Regions from separate parts of the Paenibacillus sp. N119s genome, predicted to be linked through region 1. Evidence: riboswitches for the same ligand, from Rfam matches in the RefSeq annotation. Region 1 holds a riboswitch; the other holds the start of a gene.
The links. Region 1 has a riboswitch for glycine ahead of gcvT (glycine cleavage system aminomethyltransferase GcvT). Riboswitches for the same ligand answer to the same signal wherever they lie in the genome.

Region 2: it holds a riboswitch for glycine, as region 1 does, so the genes downstream of both, AC5V8P_RS04535 (alanine/glycine:cation symporter family protein) here and gcvT (glycine cleavage system aminomethyltransferase GcvT) in region 1, are expected to answer to the same signal.

What each region holds. Positions count from the first base shown of each region.
Region 1 is NZ_JCAJRU010000268.1:441-6,274, reverse strand. It holds partial or broken gene AC5V8P_RS22295 (PTS transporter subunit EIIC) at 1-403, opposite strand, end outside; gene gcvH (glycine cleavage system protein GcvH) at 828-1,226, opposite strand; glycine riboswitch at 1,619-1,718, shown strand; glycine riboswitch at 1,719-1,815, shown strand; gene gcvT (glycine cleavage system aminomethyltransferase GcvT) at 1,895-2,995, shown strand; gene gcvPA (aminomethyl-transferring glycine dehydrogenase subunit GcvPA) at 3,121-4,476, shown strand; gene gcvPB (aminomethyl-transferring glycine dehydrogenase subunit GcvPB) at 4,473-5,834, shown strand, end outside.
Region 2 is NZ_JCAJRU010000019.1:18,739-26,957, forward strand. It holds gene AC5V8P_RS04510 (sugar phosphate nucleotidyltransferase) at 1-577, shown strand, start outside; gene AC5V8P_RS04515 (thioredoxin family protein) at 774-1,289, opposite strand; gene AC5V8P_RS04520 (beta-glucoside-specific PTS transporter subunit IIABC) at 1,423-3,279, opposite strand; gene licT (BglG family transcription antiterminator LicT) at 3,506-4,354, opposite strand; gene AC5V8P_RS04530 (LacI family DNA-binding transcriptional regulator) at 4,587-5,558, opposite strand; glycine riboswitch at 5,794-5,870, shown strand; glycine riboswitch at 5,889-5,984, shown strand; gene AC5V8P_RS04535 (alanine/glycine:cation symporter family protein) at 6,131-7,549, shown strand; gene AC5V8P_RS04540 (PTS transporter subunit EIIC) at 7,720-8,219, opposite strand, start outside.

The sequences.
Region 1 (5,834 bases):
AACCGGATTTGACTTTGCCTTCAACGGCCTTATCGAACTTCTTCAATATCCATGCAGCCAGCGGACCAGCTACCATTGCGCCCAGGAACATCGGGATATCGGCCCCCACAATGACACCCATCGTCATAATGGCACCGATCACACCTCCACGCTGTCCGTGAATCATTGTGCCTCCTGTATAACCAATTAACAGCGGCAGCAAATAATTTTTCATTGGATCAACCAGTTGTGCAAAACCCTCGTTCGGGAACCACCCGGTCGGAATAAAGAGTGCTGTAATTAATCCCCACGCAATAAAGGCTCCCATATTCGGCATAACCATACCGCTGAGAAAACGGCCAAAACGTTGTACGGCGACACGAGCGCCACCGCTTGAACTGGACTTTGTGTCCACTGTGCTCATATTCATATCCTCCTTGTGAGTAAATAGCATCACTACCTTTTCTTAAAATTCATACTAAATGACAGCGCTATCTTCATCAACGAAATGAAAACGTACTTTCGTCATGAACGTTGATGACAACATTTAAATTTAAAGTAACGCCAAGGCATTATACCTGCATAATTCTTCTTAATATGGCCGATAACAATAGAAATTAGTCGAAAAAACATGGTTGTAAATCTGCATATTTTTTAATGGGACACCCTTCTAAATCTGAGGAAGTGACGTAATTACGCCTTCTAAAAAACAACAAAAAAATAGCCGCTATGTCAGATCATAGCGACTATTTTATACAAAAACCGAGCGGACTCACGATGCTCTTATTTAATTCAAGATCCATACAGAAAATCAAAATAAAAGGTAGTAATTCATGCTGTATTACTTATTACTGCTCATCTGAAATCAACTGTTCGTACTGCTCCGCAGACAGCAGCTTGCCCACAGCTTCCTCGACATCATTGTTCAATTCTACTTCGATCATCCAACCCTTTTCATAGGGAGATTCATTCACCAGTTCAGGTGTGCTTTCCAGAGCTTCATTCACTTTCATAACGGTTCCCGCCACCGGGGCAAAAAGATCGGAGACTGTCTTCACCGATTCAATTGTGCCGACCTCCGCCCCCTGTTCAATCGTTGTTCCCACCCCAGGTAATTCCACAAAAACAATATCACCCAGTTGATGCTGTGCAAAGTCTGTAATGCCGATTCGCAACGTTCCATTCGCTGTGCGCTGAACCCACTCATGTTCGTCTGTATACCAAAGTTCCTGTTTCACTTCACTCATCCGTTTCGCCTCATTTCCACATGAATAAAATGCTTTTGATCACTTGTATTAGACAGGTTAAGATTATGACAACAAGAACATCCATGTCAATAATACTAACAAAAATACTTCATACCAACCTATATAGCATAGTCTATCAAAAATAATAACTTGTAACAAACGCTTACATATCCTTATTTATACATTAAATGTTTTTCATATTGTTTCATATGACATTTTTATTGACATTTTGAATGAATTTGCGTATTAATGGGTTATAGCAAATGCTTTTGGAAATACATCGACAACTGCAAACGCGGATGAACGCGGAGGGAGAGACTGCCAAAAGGATTCTCATAGCTGTTGTCGTTTGTGAGACAGTTATGCACGCGAATCGGATCCAAGTTGTTACCTGCAAGACCGGGTAGCATACCATTGATCCAAAAGGTAGCGCCGAAGGAGTAAACTTGCATTGCAGGTGAATCTCTCAGGCAAAAGGACCTCTGCCGGACGCATCTCTGGAGAGCATTCGCGATTAGAGCGGATCACCCAAGGGGAAACCCGGTACATGCCGGGGTAACTTTCTGGTATCAAGGACAGAGCTGAAAAAAGAGTATGGACCGCCGTCTATACGTTTCTTTCAGCCTGTCTTTTTGTTTTGGCCGATTACACTGGATAGGAGTGGAAAAATGTCTAATTTGCGAAGAACACCACTATATTCGTCCTACGGGACGCAACCCGGAGTTCGTTGTATTGACTTTGGCGGATGGGAGCTCCCCGTTCAGTTTAGCGGCATCCAAAAAGAACATGAGGCCGTCCGCCAACGCGCGGGTTTATTCGATGTCTCGCATATGGGCGAGTTTTTGGTTGAGGGCAAAGAAGCCGAGGCTTTTTTGCAGCGAGTAACCACAAATGATGTCAGCCAGTTGGAACCGGGTCAGGCACAATATTCACTCCTTTGTTACCCCGACGGAGGCGTAGTGGATGACTTGCTTGTATATCGCAAAGGACCAGAGCGCTACATGCTCGTTGTGAATGCTTCCAACATCGACAAAGATTGGGATTGGCTTATTCGCCACGCACCTGCATCGGTTCATCTGGAGAATGTGTCTGACGCAATAGCATTGCTGGCATTGCAAGGACCAGAAGCAGCACGTATTGCCGCTGCCGCAACAGATACAGATATAACGAATCTGGCATCTTTCCGATTCCAGGAGAACGTGCAATTGTTTGGAGCAAAAGCGCTTGTCTCGCGAACCGGATATACCGGCGAAGACGGCTTTGAATTTTATATACCTGCTGAGGAAGCACCTGCCGTCTGGGATGGTTTGCTTCGTTGCGGTGAGTCGTATGGGCTGATTCCTGCTGGACTTGGTGCTCGCGATACGCTGCGCTTTGAGGCGCGGCTGCCGCTGTACGGGCAAGAGTTATCTGCGACCATTTCACCGCTTGAGGCTGGTTTAGGTTTCTTCGTCAAGCTGAACAAAGGAGATTTTATCGGCAGGGAAGCACTGCAACGCCAGAAAGAACAAGGAATTCCTCGCAAGTTGATTGGGCTGGAAATGATGGACCGCGGCATCCCGCGCGCTCATTATCCGGTATTTGCTGAAGGCCAACACATCGGTGAGGTCACCACCGGCACCCAATCGCCCACCTTGAAGCGCAATCTAGGGCTGGCCCTGGTGGACAGTCGTTATAGTACCCTATCTACACCGCTGGAGGTCGAAATTCGTGGTAAACGCCTACGTGCGGAGGTGGTCGCAGCCCCCTTTTATAAACGGCCACGCTGATCTTAAACTCTCTTCATTCCTGAAAAAACGATCATATCGTATATGAAATTCTGGATTTTCCAATTCCGTTTATGTATTAGCTAATTTATTATCTAAATTTTGCTTTTCGAAAGGAGCCAGAACCTATGAAGCAGCATCGCTATCTCCCCATGACCGAACAAGACCAAACCGAAATGCTGCGTGTGGTAGGCGTATCATCCATTGATGAGCTATTTAGTGACATTCCAGAGGCTATTCGATACCAAGGAGAACTCCCTCTTTCCTCTCGGCTCGACGAAAGAGCCTTAACCCGCCACATGGCCAGACTGGCCGGACACAATGCCAATACAGATACACATGCCAGCTTTCTTGGTGCAGGCATTTATGATCATCATATTCCGTCCGTTATCCAACACATCACCTCACGATCCGAATTTTACACAGCCTATACCCCTTATCAGCCGGAAGTAAGCCAGGGCGAGCTGCAAGCCATCTTCGAGTTCCAGTCGTATATTTGCGAATTGACAGGCATGGCTGTAGCTAATGCCAGTATGTACGATGGGGCGACAGCTCTGGCGGAAGCAGGCTCATTGGCTACCGCAGCCACGCGCCGTAAACAGCTCATCGTATCAAGGTCTGTCCATCCAGAGGCACGTCAGGTATTGGCAGCCTATGCACGCGGATTGGATTTGGACATCGTGGAGATTGGCTGTTCAGACGGCGTAACGGATGTCGATGCGCTAGCCGCAGCTATATCGGAACAGACAGCGGCTGTTTTGGTTCAGAGCCCCAACTTTTTCGGAGCCGTCGAAAATTTGAAGCCGATGGCTGACCTCATCCATGCGCAGCAAGGGCTTATGGTTGTCAGTGCCAACCCACTGGCGCTTGGCTTATTGGAGGCGCCTGGCAAGCAAGGCGCAGATATTGTGGTAGGCGACGCGCAGCCGCTTGGGATCTCGTCCTCCCTCGGCGGTCCGACCTGCGGTTACTTTGCCGTTTCACAGGCGCATATGCGCCGTATCCCTGGTCGTATTGTAGGCCAAACCACAGACCGTAACGGCAAACGCGGTTTCGTGCTGACCTTGCAAGCGAGAGAACAGCATATCCGCCGCGAAAAGGCTACCTCTAACATTTGCTCCAATCAAGCGTTGCTTGCTTTAACGGCATCAGTGTACTTGTCCGTCATGGGAAGACAGGGTATCCAGGAAGTAGCCGAGCTGAATGTGCATAAAAGTCGCTACGCATTAGAGCAATTGCTGAGCTTGAAAGGCATAACTGCCTCGTTTCATGCACCGACCTTTAATGAGTTTGCCCTTAGACTGCCTGAAGGCACAGATATGAGCAAACTTCAGGACAATCTGCTGGCTGCCGGATTTATTGCAGGCTATGATTTGGGCCGGGACTATCCGGAGCTTGCTGGTCATATGCTGATTGCCGTAACGGAGCAAAGAACCAAAGAAGAGATCGACCAATTTGTACACACCTTGGAGGGATTGCTATGACACACGCCGGACAGGATCAGAAACAAGAGCTGTTGCAGGAACACGATCAGGCGCTCATTTTTGAATTGAGCCGTCCGGGTCGCATCGCCTATTCCCTTCCTGAGTGCGATGTCCCTCGTCGCCCGGTAGCAGAGCTTTTGCCAGATTACGCGCTGCGCAGCGAGCCTGCGGCACTACCCGAGGTATACGAAGTAGATGTTATTCGCCATTATACCGCCCTGTCCCAGCGTAATTTTGGCGTCGACAACGGATTTTATCCGCTTGGCTCCTGTACGATGAAATACAACCCGAAGGTGAACGAGGATGTCGCCCGTTACGCAGGCTTTGCTAAAATCCATCCCTATCAGCCGGAGGGTAGCATCCAGGGTGCTATGGAGCTGCTGTATACGCTCCAAAACGATCTGGCTACGTTGACTGGCATGGATGCCGTCACGCTTCAGCCCGCTGCTGGCGCCCATGGCGAATGGACCGGGCTGATGATGATCCGCTCGTACCACGAAGCACGTGGTGAGCGACGTACCAAGGTGCTCGTGCCGGATTCCTCGCACGGAACGAACCCCGCCAGTGCAACTGTCGCGGGCTTCGAAACAGTCACCCTACCCTCCACCCCAGAGGGGCTGGTGGATCTGGATGCGCTGCGTCAAGCCGTAGGCAACGACACCGCTGCGCTCATGCTGACCAATCCAAACACGCTGGGCCTGTTTGAGAAGCAAATTACTGACATTGCCGCGATCGTGCATGACGCAGGTGGTCTGCTTTACTATGACGGGGCAAATTCCAACGCCATCATGGGAATTACCCGCCCCGGGGATATGGGCTTCGATGTGGTGCATCTCAATCTGCACAAAACGATGAGCACCCCTCACGGCGGAGGCGGCCCTGGCGCGGGACCTGTCGGCGTAAAGCAGCGACTGATTCCCTATTTGCCCAAGCCGCTTGTTGTACGTGATTCGCAGGGGATGTACCGCTGGGACCGGGAGCAGGGAGATTCTATTGGACGGGTCAAAGCCTTTTACGGCAACTTTGGCATTCTCGTCCGTGCCTATGCCTATATCCGCAGCTACGGTCCTGATGGCTTGAAGCGAGTATCCGAATGCGCTGTACTCAATGCCAACTACATGATGCATCGGTTGGCTCCGCATTTTGACCTGCCTTACCCTGGGCATTGCAAACACGAATTTGTCATGTCAGGGCGAGGCTTGAAGAAATTTGGAGTGCGTACGCTGGATGTAGCCAAACGATTGCTTGATTTCGGTTATCATCCACCTACCATTTATTTTCCGCTAAATGTAGAGGAATGCATCATGATCGAGCCGACGGAAACAGAAAGCAAAGAGACGCTGGATGCTTTTGTCGAC
Region 2 (8,219 bases), on a different contig from region 1:
GTTGGTGCGGGAAGTGAGTTCAAAGCTGAGTGGCCCCGGGTATATTTCAGAAGCATCACATGACTCGCATATCATCAATGAACTGGAGATTCCGGTCAGCATCTGGAATGTCCCCAACATTATTGTCGTTGCTGGGCCAGATGGCGTGTTGGTTACGGATCGACAATCATCCACAGGAATTAAGGATATGGTAGCTGAAATTGAAATTGGACCGCGTTTTGAGGAGCGCTTTTGGGGGAAGCAAACGGTCTTATCCCATCAACAAGCAGCCAGCGGGTTACAAACGGTCACCAAACGTGTGGTTATTTCGAACGGGAGATTTATCAGTTATCATGAGCATCAGTTTCGAAAAGAAGTGTGGACCATTGTCTCAGGAACCGGAAGCGTCTGTATCGATGGGATGACACAGACGGTCAGCCCCGGCATGGTCATCGTTGTGGAACCGGGTGCCAAGCATTTTATAGGAGCCGTAGAGGGAGATTTGGAATTCATTGAGTCACAAATCGGACATATGGTATCCGAAACAGATATTATCCGATATGAATTTCCCGATTCGGTGGATGCTCGTATTGTATAAGAGGCCCAGAATGTAGGAACGAATGGGTAAAAACGAGGTACAGACGAAGCCTACGAGGAGAGCTAGGAACTATTTTTTAACCAAGCTTTGACGACTAGGAATTCTCAATAAAAAGGTATTCATGCGTTGTTCGCTTGAATACCTTTTTTGCATGAACAGCTCGTATTGTTCTTAATGAAATGAATAGGAAAGAGGCTTATAAAATGAGCTTTTTGGAGGTTAGCCACTCTTTGACAGCATCTGTACTGAGATCTCTTTTCGGTGTCCATTCTATTTTATCCACCAACTTGCCGTTTCTGAATTCTGCAATCGTAGGGGTATATTTTACGTTGTAATCGGCTTTAAATTTATCCCATTGGGATTTGTCCTTATGAATCTTGTGAACGTTCAAAAAAGTAATTTTGGAACCCAGATTATACTGTTCAATCATCTTGTTAAAGTTAGGCTCAAACCGATTGCAGTCGCCACAACTGGGTCTGCCAACATAGACGAATACACTTTGGTCCTGCTGAATCAATTGTTTAAAACCATTGATTGTAACCGCATTCAAGTGGTCATATATTTCGGGGTAATTGCTTTTGCTCGCTTGGATCTCTTTATTTTTCTGCTGAACTACCTGCTCTAAGTCTTGAAATTTGACTACAGCTGAAATAGCAATACCAATGATAAGCAATACAATGACACTTAACCCGGCGATATATCCTTTTTTCACAGAAATCCTCCTTTTTTTACAATCTCAAACTTACAATATATGATATTTCCATTTTTAGCTGTAACACTTGTCTCATAATGCATAAAAAAGAAGCTTTCCATTTGGAAAGCTTCTTGTAGTCTCAACGTTAATGTTAGACTACAACAGTCAACAAGTAATCCTCACGTTTCACTTCAGGTTCTATTGTGCTCAGTACATCCAGGTATTGAGCGGAATTGGTTACGATGATTGGCGTAGTCGTTGTATAACCTGCTGCTTTAATTTGTTCGATATCAAATTCAAGCAACAATTGCCCTTGCTTCACCACATCACCCTCTTTGACGCGCTTGTCAAAGAATTGTCCTTTCAGTTTCACCGTATTAACACCAACGTGAATCAGAATTTCTGCTCCGCCATTGGAAGTAATACCGATGGCATGTCCGGTCGGGAATACGGTCGTGATCGTTCCGTTAACAGGGGATGTCAGCACACCTTCTGTAGGATCGATCAAGATTCCTTTTCCCATAGCGCCTGAAGCAAAGGCAACATCAGAAGATTGTTCCAATGGCAGCACTTTACCTTGCAGCGGACTTACGAGAATTTCTTTTTCAATGGCTGCTTCTTTCTTTGCGGGTGCGGCTTCTGTTTTTGCAGTTTCTTCTTTCGGATCGTCAAAGCCCAAAATCATAACCAACACAACAGCGAGTATAAAGGCAACGAGTAAGCCGATAACAACCCATAAGAATCCAGCTCCAAAATAAGTTGGCAATGCCAGCAAACTAGGCAGGGAGAAGGACTTTGCAGTTGCCCCGCCGGAAGCGATAATAGCGCCCCCGATACCACCAGAAATACAAGCGTAAATGAAAGGCTTTTTCAATTTCAAAGTTACGCCATAAATCGTAGGTTCAGTAATCCCGAATACAGCTGCCAGTGTGGAGGAACCAGCCAATGCTTTCATTTGAGTATTTCGTGATTTCAGGAATACCCCGAGTGTTGCACCTGCTTGAGAAAGTACGGCTGCTGTAAGCATTGGAAGCATCGTGTCATAACCCAATGTTGAAATATTGGACAGCATGATTGGAACGAAACCCCAGTGTACACCGAAAATAACAAATACTTGCCAGAATGCCCCGGCAACAGCCCCAGCAATCAATGGGCTTAAATTGTATACCCATGTAAAACCATTCGCCAAGCCTTGACTGATCAGATTACCGACTGGACCAAAGGCCAAAAACGTCAATGGAACAACGACCAGCAGTGATAGCATAGGTACGATAATATTTTTTACCGATTGATGAACAAAGGAATTAAACCAGCGTTCCACATAGGATTGTACCCATACCGCGAGAATAATGGGGATTACGCTGGAACTGTATTTAATTAAAATGATTGGAATCCCGAGAAAAGCCAGTTTTGCTGGATTGTCCACCGCTGCAATCACATCTGGGTAGACGAGTGCTCCAGCAACTGCAACAGATACAAAGGCATTGGTCTTAAATTTACGAGATGATGTAATAGCCAGGAATATAGGCAAGAAATAGAATACACTGTCCGAAGCAGCGTTCAGAATGAGATACGTACCGCTTGCAGTATCAATCCAATGGAGCGACGAAATTAAGGCCATAATCCCTTTGAGCAAACCTGCTCCGGCAAGAGCCCCCAAGAGAGGAGAGAAAATGCTCGAAATGATATCGACTGCTTTGCCGAGAACATTCGTTTTCTCGGAAGATGCTTCTTTTTTCGCATTTGGATTGTCCGCATCCTGCAGATTTGTTTCTGCCATCATATGCTCAAACACTTGACCTACATTGTTACCGATGACCACTTGGAACTGGCCGCTGCTTTCCACCACTGTAATGACACCAGGCGTTGCTTCCAGTGCAGCTTTGTCTGCTTTTGTACGATCTTTTAATTTAAATCTCAAGCGTGTAGCGCAATGGAATACCGAATTGACATTCTCTTCGCCGCCAACGAGAGTCACTATTTTTTTGGATAGCTCTTTATCACTCATGTTCAGAACTCCTTAAGTGTTATTCTTGCTACGGATAGGATTTACTGTTTACATTTGTTGCTAAGATGCGCTGGCGTGCATCTTTTTCACCTTGTAAACAAGAAAAACCTAAACTCGTGGTGAAAACGACGCACTTCTCCTACAAGGGTATGTCGATTTCACCATCAGTTTAGGTTTTGCCTGCCTTACCAGTCACAATCCATGAACGATGAGGATATGAAGTTTTTTAGCCTGAAATGTTATTACGTTCAGTTACCCGATGAATGTGAATCGTCAGATATACATATTCATCCTTGCTTAAATATTGATCATATGTTTTTTCTAGGTATTCATTAATTTTTTGGGCACACGCAAAAGCTTCGGTATAGGTTTGCTTTACCTGGTTGTACAAAAATTCTTCACCACTGTAAATGACCTCTTTGCGAATCACTCGCATTGCAAAGTATTGCAAATGGGTCAAAAATCTCGAATAGCTAAAAGAAGTCTCATCCAGCACAATCCCGTAATGATACGTAATAATGTTTAATATATGTTGGACAATCTCAGTCATTTTCAGCGTGGCCTGCATCTCGTTACCGTCGATCCGGGCATTCACCATATGCAATGCGATAAATCCAGCTTCATCTTCGCCCAATTTTACACCGAGCGTATTTTCAATCTTTTGCAGAGCATCCAGTCCAACTGCAAACTCTTTTTTGTAAAAGCGTTTAATTTCATACAGCATCGCGTTTTTGAGTGCCAATCCTTTTTCTTCCCGCTGTATGGCAAAATGAATATGGTCGGTCAAAGTTAAATAAATGTTATCACTTAACTCCGTATCCAGCACCTCTGCTGCATGGGTGACAATTTCATTCACGACCTCCAGATGAGATACGGGAATATCGTTCAGCAGCTCGGTTAGTTTGGCCGTGAACTCGTTTTCATTTAACATGAAAATCTTATCTATTTTATGATCATCGACTGGGTCGCCAGCCACTTTTTTGAAGGAAATACCTCTTCCCATGACGATGACCTCTTTGCCTTTATCGTTTTTAGTCAACAGGACGTTGTTATTGAGCACCTTCTCAATAATCATTGAAGTTCCCCCTCCCATCCTTTACCAATAAAAAATGCCCAAGCACAATTCAATACTATTGTTAGCAATAGCACTCAATTGAACTCAGGCATTGCCCGCATCACCGGTCACAATCCTTCGATATAGTGCTATTGTAGCACAAAAAAAAGCGATTTCAACATTTTTTATTCTCTTTCGACAAAAAATATTTCATATCAAGGCCCAATTGCCTAATTTGCAAGTCAACTGACCCTTAAGTGGTCGTACGCTCAATGAGACTGTATTCCAGCGAATGAAGCTTCATCTGGCGTCCAATCAGCTCAGGGGAAAGCATGAAAAAAGCATTTTGCGCCTGAGCCATAATGGGATTTTGAACCGTTGTAATTCCCATGGTGTGCGACAGCTCCGTGTTATCGAACCCAACAATCGCCAGATCTTCCGGTACCCTCAGCTTTTGTCTGCGCGCTTCGCAGAGAATGCCCACGGCTACATAATCGTTAGCACACAAAATAGCCTCCGGAAATGCCTCCCGATGCTGTAACAAATTACGTACGACCTGTTCGCCATCACGAATGTTATAAATAGAAGAATAGTTCCAATGCGGCCGCACTGGCAGATTGTGCTCATTCATGATCTGCTTATAAGCTCGTTGTCTACTGTGGGTATTAATGCTGCTTGGACGACCAAAGGCATTGGCTATACGAGTATAGCCTTTTTGTATCAAATGCTTTAGTGCTAGCATGTATCCTTCATACTGATCCATAGCGACGGAACGAATATCAGTATGCTCCATTCGTTGCCAGGCCACAATGGGGCCATATTTGCAATAGGTACTCAAAAAATCAGTGTCATTCACGCAGGAAATGATGACCAGCGCATCGACTCTTTTTCTTTTTAAATCCTCGAAAGCCTGAAGCTCCTTCTTCTTGTCTTCTCCCGAAGTATAAATAATGGTTTGGAATTCATATTGTCCAGCGATTTCCACAAAGCTGTCCAGAAAGGCCAGAACAATTTCATTAATAGTTGAAGTAATGATGCCAATCTGGAGCGTCTGACCCTTGGATAGAGAAATCGCATTTCGATTAGGAACATAATCCAGCTCCTGCATGATTTTTAATATTTTAGCTCTGGTTTCTTGGCTTACATGTGGGGACTGATTTAACACTCTGGATACCGTAGCCTTGGAAAAGCCCGCCAGTTTTGCAATTTGATCAAGATTCGACATGATGCTTCTCCTCACATAAGAAAAAAATACTTGATATGAAACGCGTTACAACAATTAGGATGCTCATGAGGGCATTACGTCTATTTTAAAGCATCTATTAATGCATTTCAAAGGAGAACGGTTGCCGGGAGATATTGATTCAAGGATTGTAAGTTTATCGTTGGACTTCACAAATTTTTCACTTGTAATAAGCTGAAAGTTTTCTGTATAATAAATAAAAATTTCATATGTCTGGTTGATGTTTGCGGGAGATGGAATGAAAATTCCGACCGAAGGGGCAAAACTCTCAGGTGCTAAGGCTGGTTACAGCAATATGCGGGGACCGTAAACGGACAGAACTCTGGAGAGACCCTTAATTGGGCGCCGAAGGTGCACCGCAGAATAACATCTGCTTAAACTCTCAGGCAAAAGGACAGAGACGCGAATAACCTGTGACAGGGAATACTCTAGGCTTTTTAGAGATAAAATCCTGTACAAATTGGTTTATTTTTCGTGCCTTTAACCTCTCCAGGAGTCGAATCAACGGATTTGACTCTTTTTTGTTTTTTAATATGCTGGAGGAGCGGGTTGAAATGAATTTGGTACATTTATTGGAAACGATTGACAGTTGGATGTGGGGAGCGCCGCTTCTAATTCTCGTCATGGGCACTGGGTTGTGGCTAACGATCCGTCTGAAGATGCTTCAGATTATTCGATTGCCTTTAGCGCTCAAGCTAATTGGTAAAGCGCCGGACGAAGGCAGCGGGGATGTCAGTAGCTTTGGAGCATTGAGTACGGCACTCGCAGCTACTGTAGGTACAGGAAGTATCGTCGGTGTCGCAACAGCGATCAAATTGGGTGGGCCCGGTTCATTATTCTGGATGCTGGTTGCAGCTTTTTTCGGGATGGCAACCAAATATGCGGAAGGGTTATTATCCGTTAAATACCGTGTTAAAGACCGGAACGGACAATTTTCGGGTGGTCCGATGTATTATATTGAAAACGGGCTTGGCCGCCGTTTCAAGCCGCTGGCGATGTTGTTTGCCTTTTCTGGTATTCTTGTAGCATTATTTGGAATCGGTACTTTTCCGCAAGTAAAGGCTATCGTTTCTTCTACGGAGAGTAGCTTTGGCGTGCCAACAGTAGTTACAGCAATCATTATTTCAGTGTTGACGGCTGTTGTTACGATTGGAGGACTCAAAAGTATCGCCAAGGTATCCACAAAGATTGTTCCATTCATGTCGGGGCTCTATATCGTGGTTTGTTTAATCGTACTCATTAAGTTTGCAGGAGAGCTTCCTCATGCGATCGCGCTAGTATTACAAGGGGCTTTCTCGACAACATCTGCGGCGGGTGGTTTTGCCGGAGCCACGATTATGCTGGCAATGCGAAGCGGAGTTGCCAGAGGGATCTTTGCAAATGAAGCCGGTTTGGGAAGTGCGCCAATCGCAGCAGCAGCAGCTAAGACAAAATGGCCCGCAGAACAAGGGCTAATATCCATGACGGGCGTTTTTATCGATACGATGATTATTTGTAATTTGACAGGATTTACATTGCTGGTTACGGGAATATGGAGTGGAAATGATGATGGAGGTCTGATGACTCAACATGCGTTTTCCAGTGCCTTTCCGGCTGGAGCAGAGCTCGTGACGATTAGCCTTATTTTATTTGCGTTCACAACGATACTTGGCTGGAACTACTACGGGGAACGCTGTGTTGAATATTTGCTTGGGGTCAAGTGGATTAAACCATACCGTTATCTGTTTATTATACTGGTTGCCGGAGGCGCGTTCATCAAGCTCGATGCCATCTGGCTGCTGGCAGATATTTTTAACGCAATGATGGCTTTTCCGAACCTGATTGCATTGCTCGGCTTGTCAGGAATTGTAGTCGCCGAAACTCGCACTTATATGAATACTTTGTATCCTAATAAGAAAAAAGGGATTCTTGCAGGTGCCAATGTAGGGGCTGCTATCCAAGTAGAAGAAAAAGGACAAACAGTTAATTCATAAATACTAAAAGGGGTGCTCTCAGCCATCACAGGCTTGAGGGTACTCCCTTTTGAATGTTATCGCCAACATGAGGAATATCATCCTCTATCCGTACGTGGGATGATTACATGGCAGCCGGAGAACAACTTCTGTTATAGGAAGATCGCACGTGTTTAAGTCAGGGGATTAGCTTATGACATTAATCGTTGTATCTCATCTTTCAGAGCTTCGGACCGAGTACCGAAAATAACCTGCAGGGTACCGTTCCCCAATCTGATGATCCCCGATGCTCCGAGCTGCTTAAGAGCTTGATCGTTAACCGCTTTGTCGTCTTTGACGACAAGGCGTAGCCGCGTGATACAGGCATCAATGCTTTGGATATTATCTGAACCGCCGAGATAGGCTAGGATCTTGTCTGCCTGACTGGACGGAGTGTTGGATGAGGTGCTCGCCTTTCCAGCAGGTACGGATTCGTTAGTCTTAGACAGGAGATCATCATCTATATCGTCTTCACGCCCGGGAGTCTTTAGGTTGAATTTGAGAATGATGAAGCGGAACAGAAAGTAATAAACGAAGGCGAAGACAAGCCCGATTGGGATCATTCGCAATGGGTGGGTGGAGAGCTTCATATTGACCAGATAGTCAATGAGTCCTGCTGAAAAAGAAAAGCCAAGCTTGACATCTAGTAGGT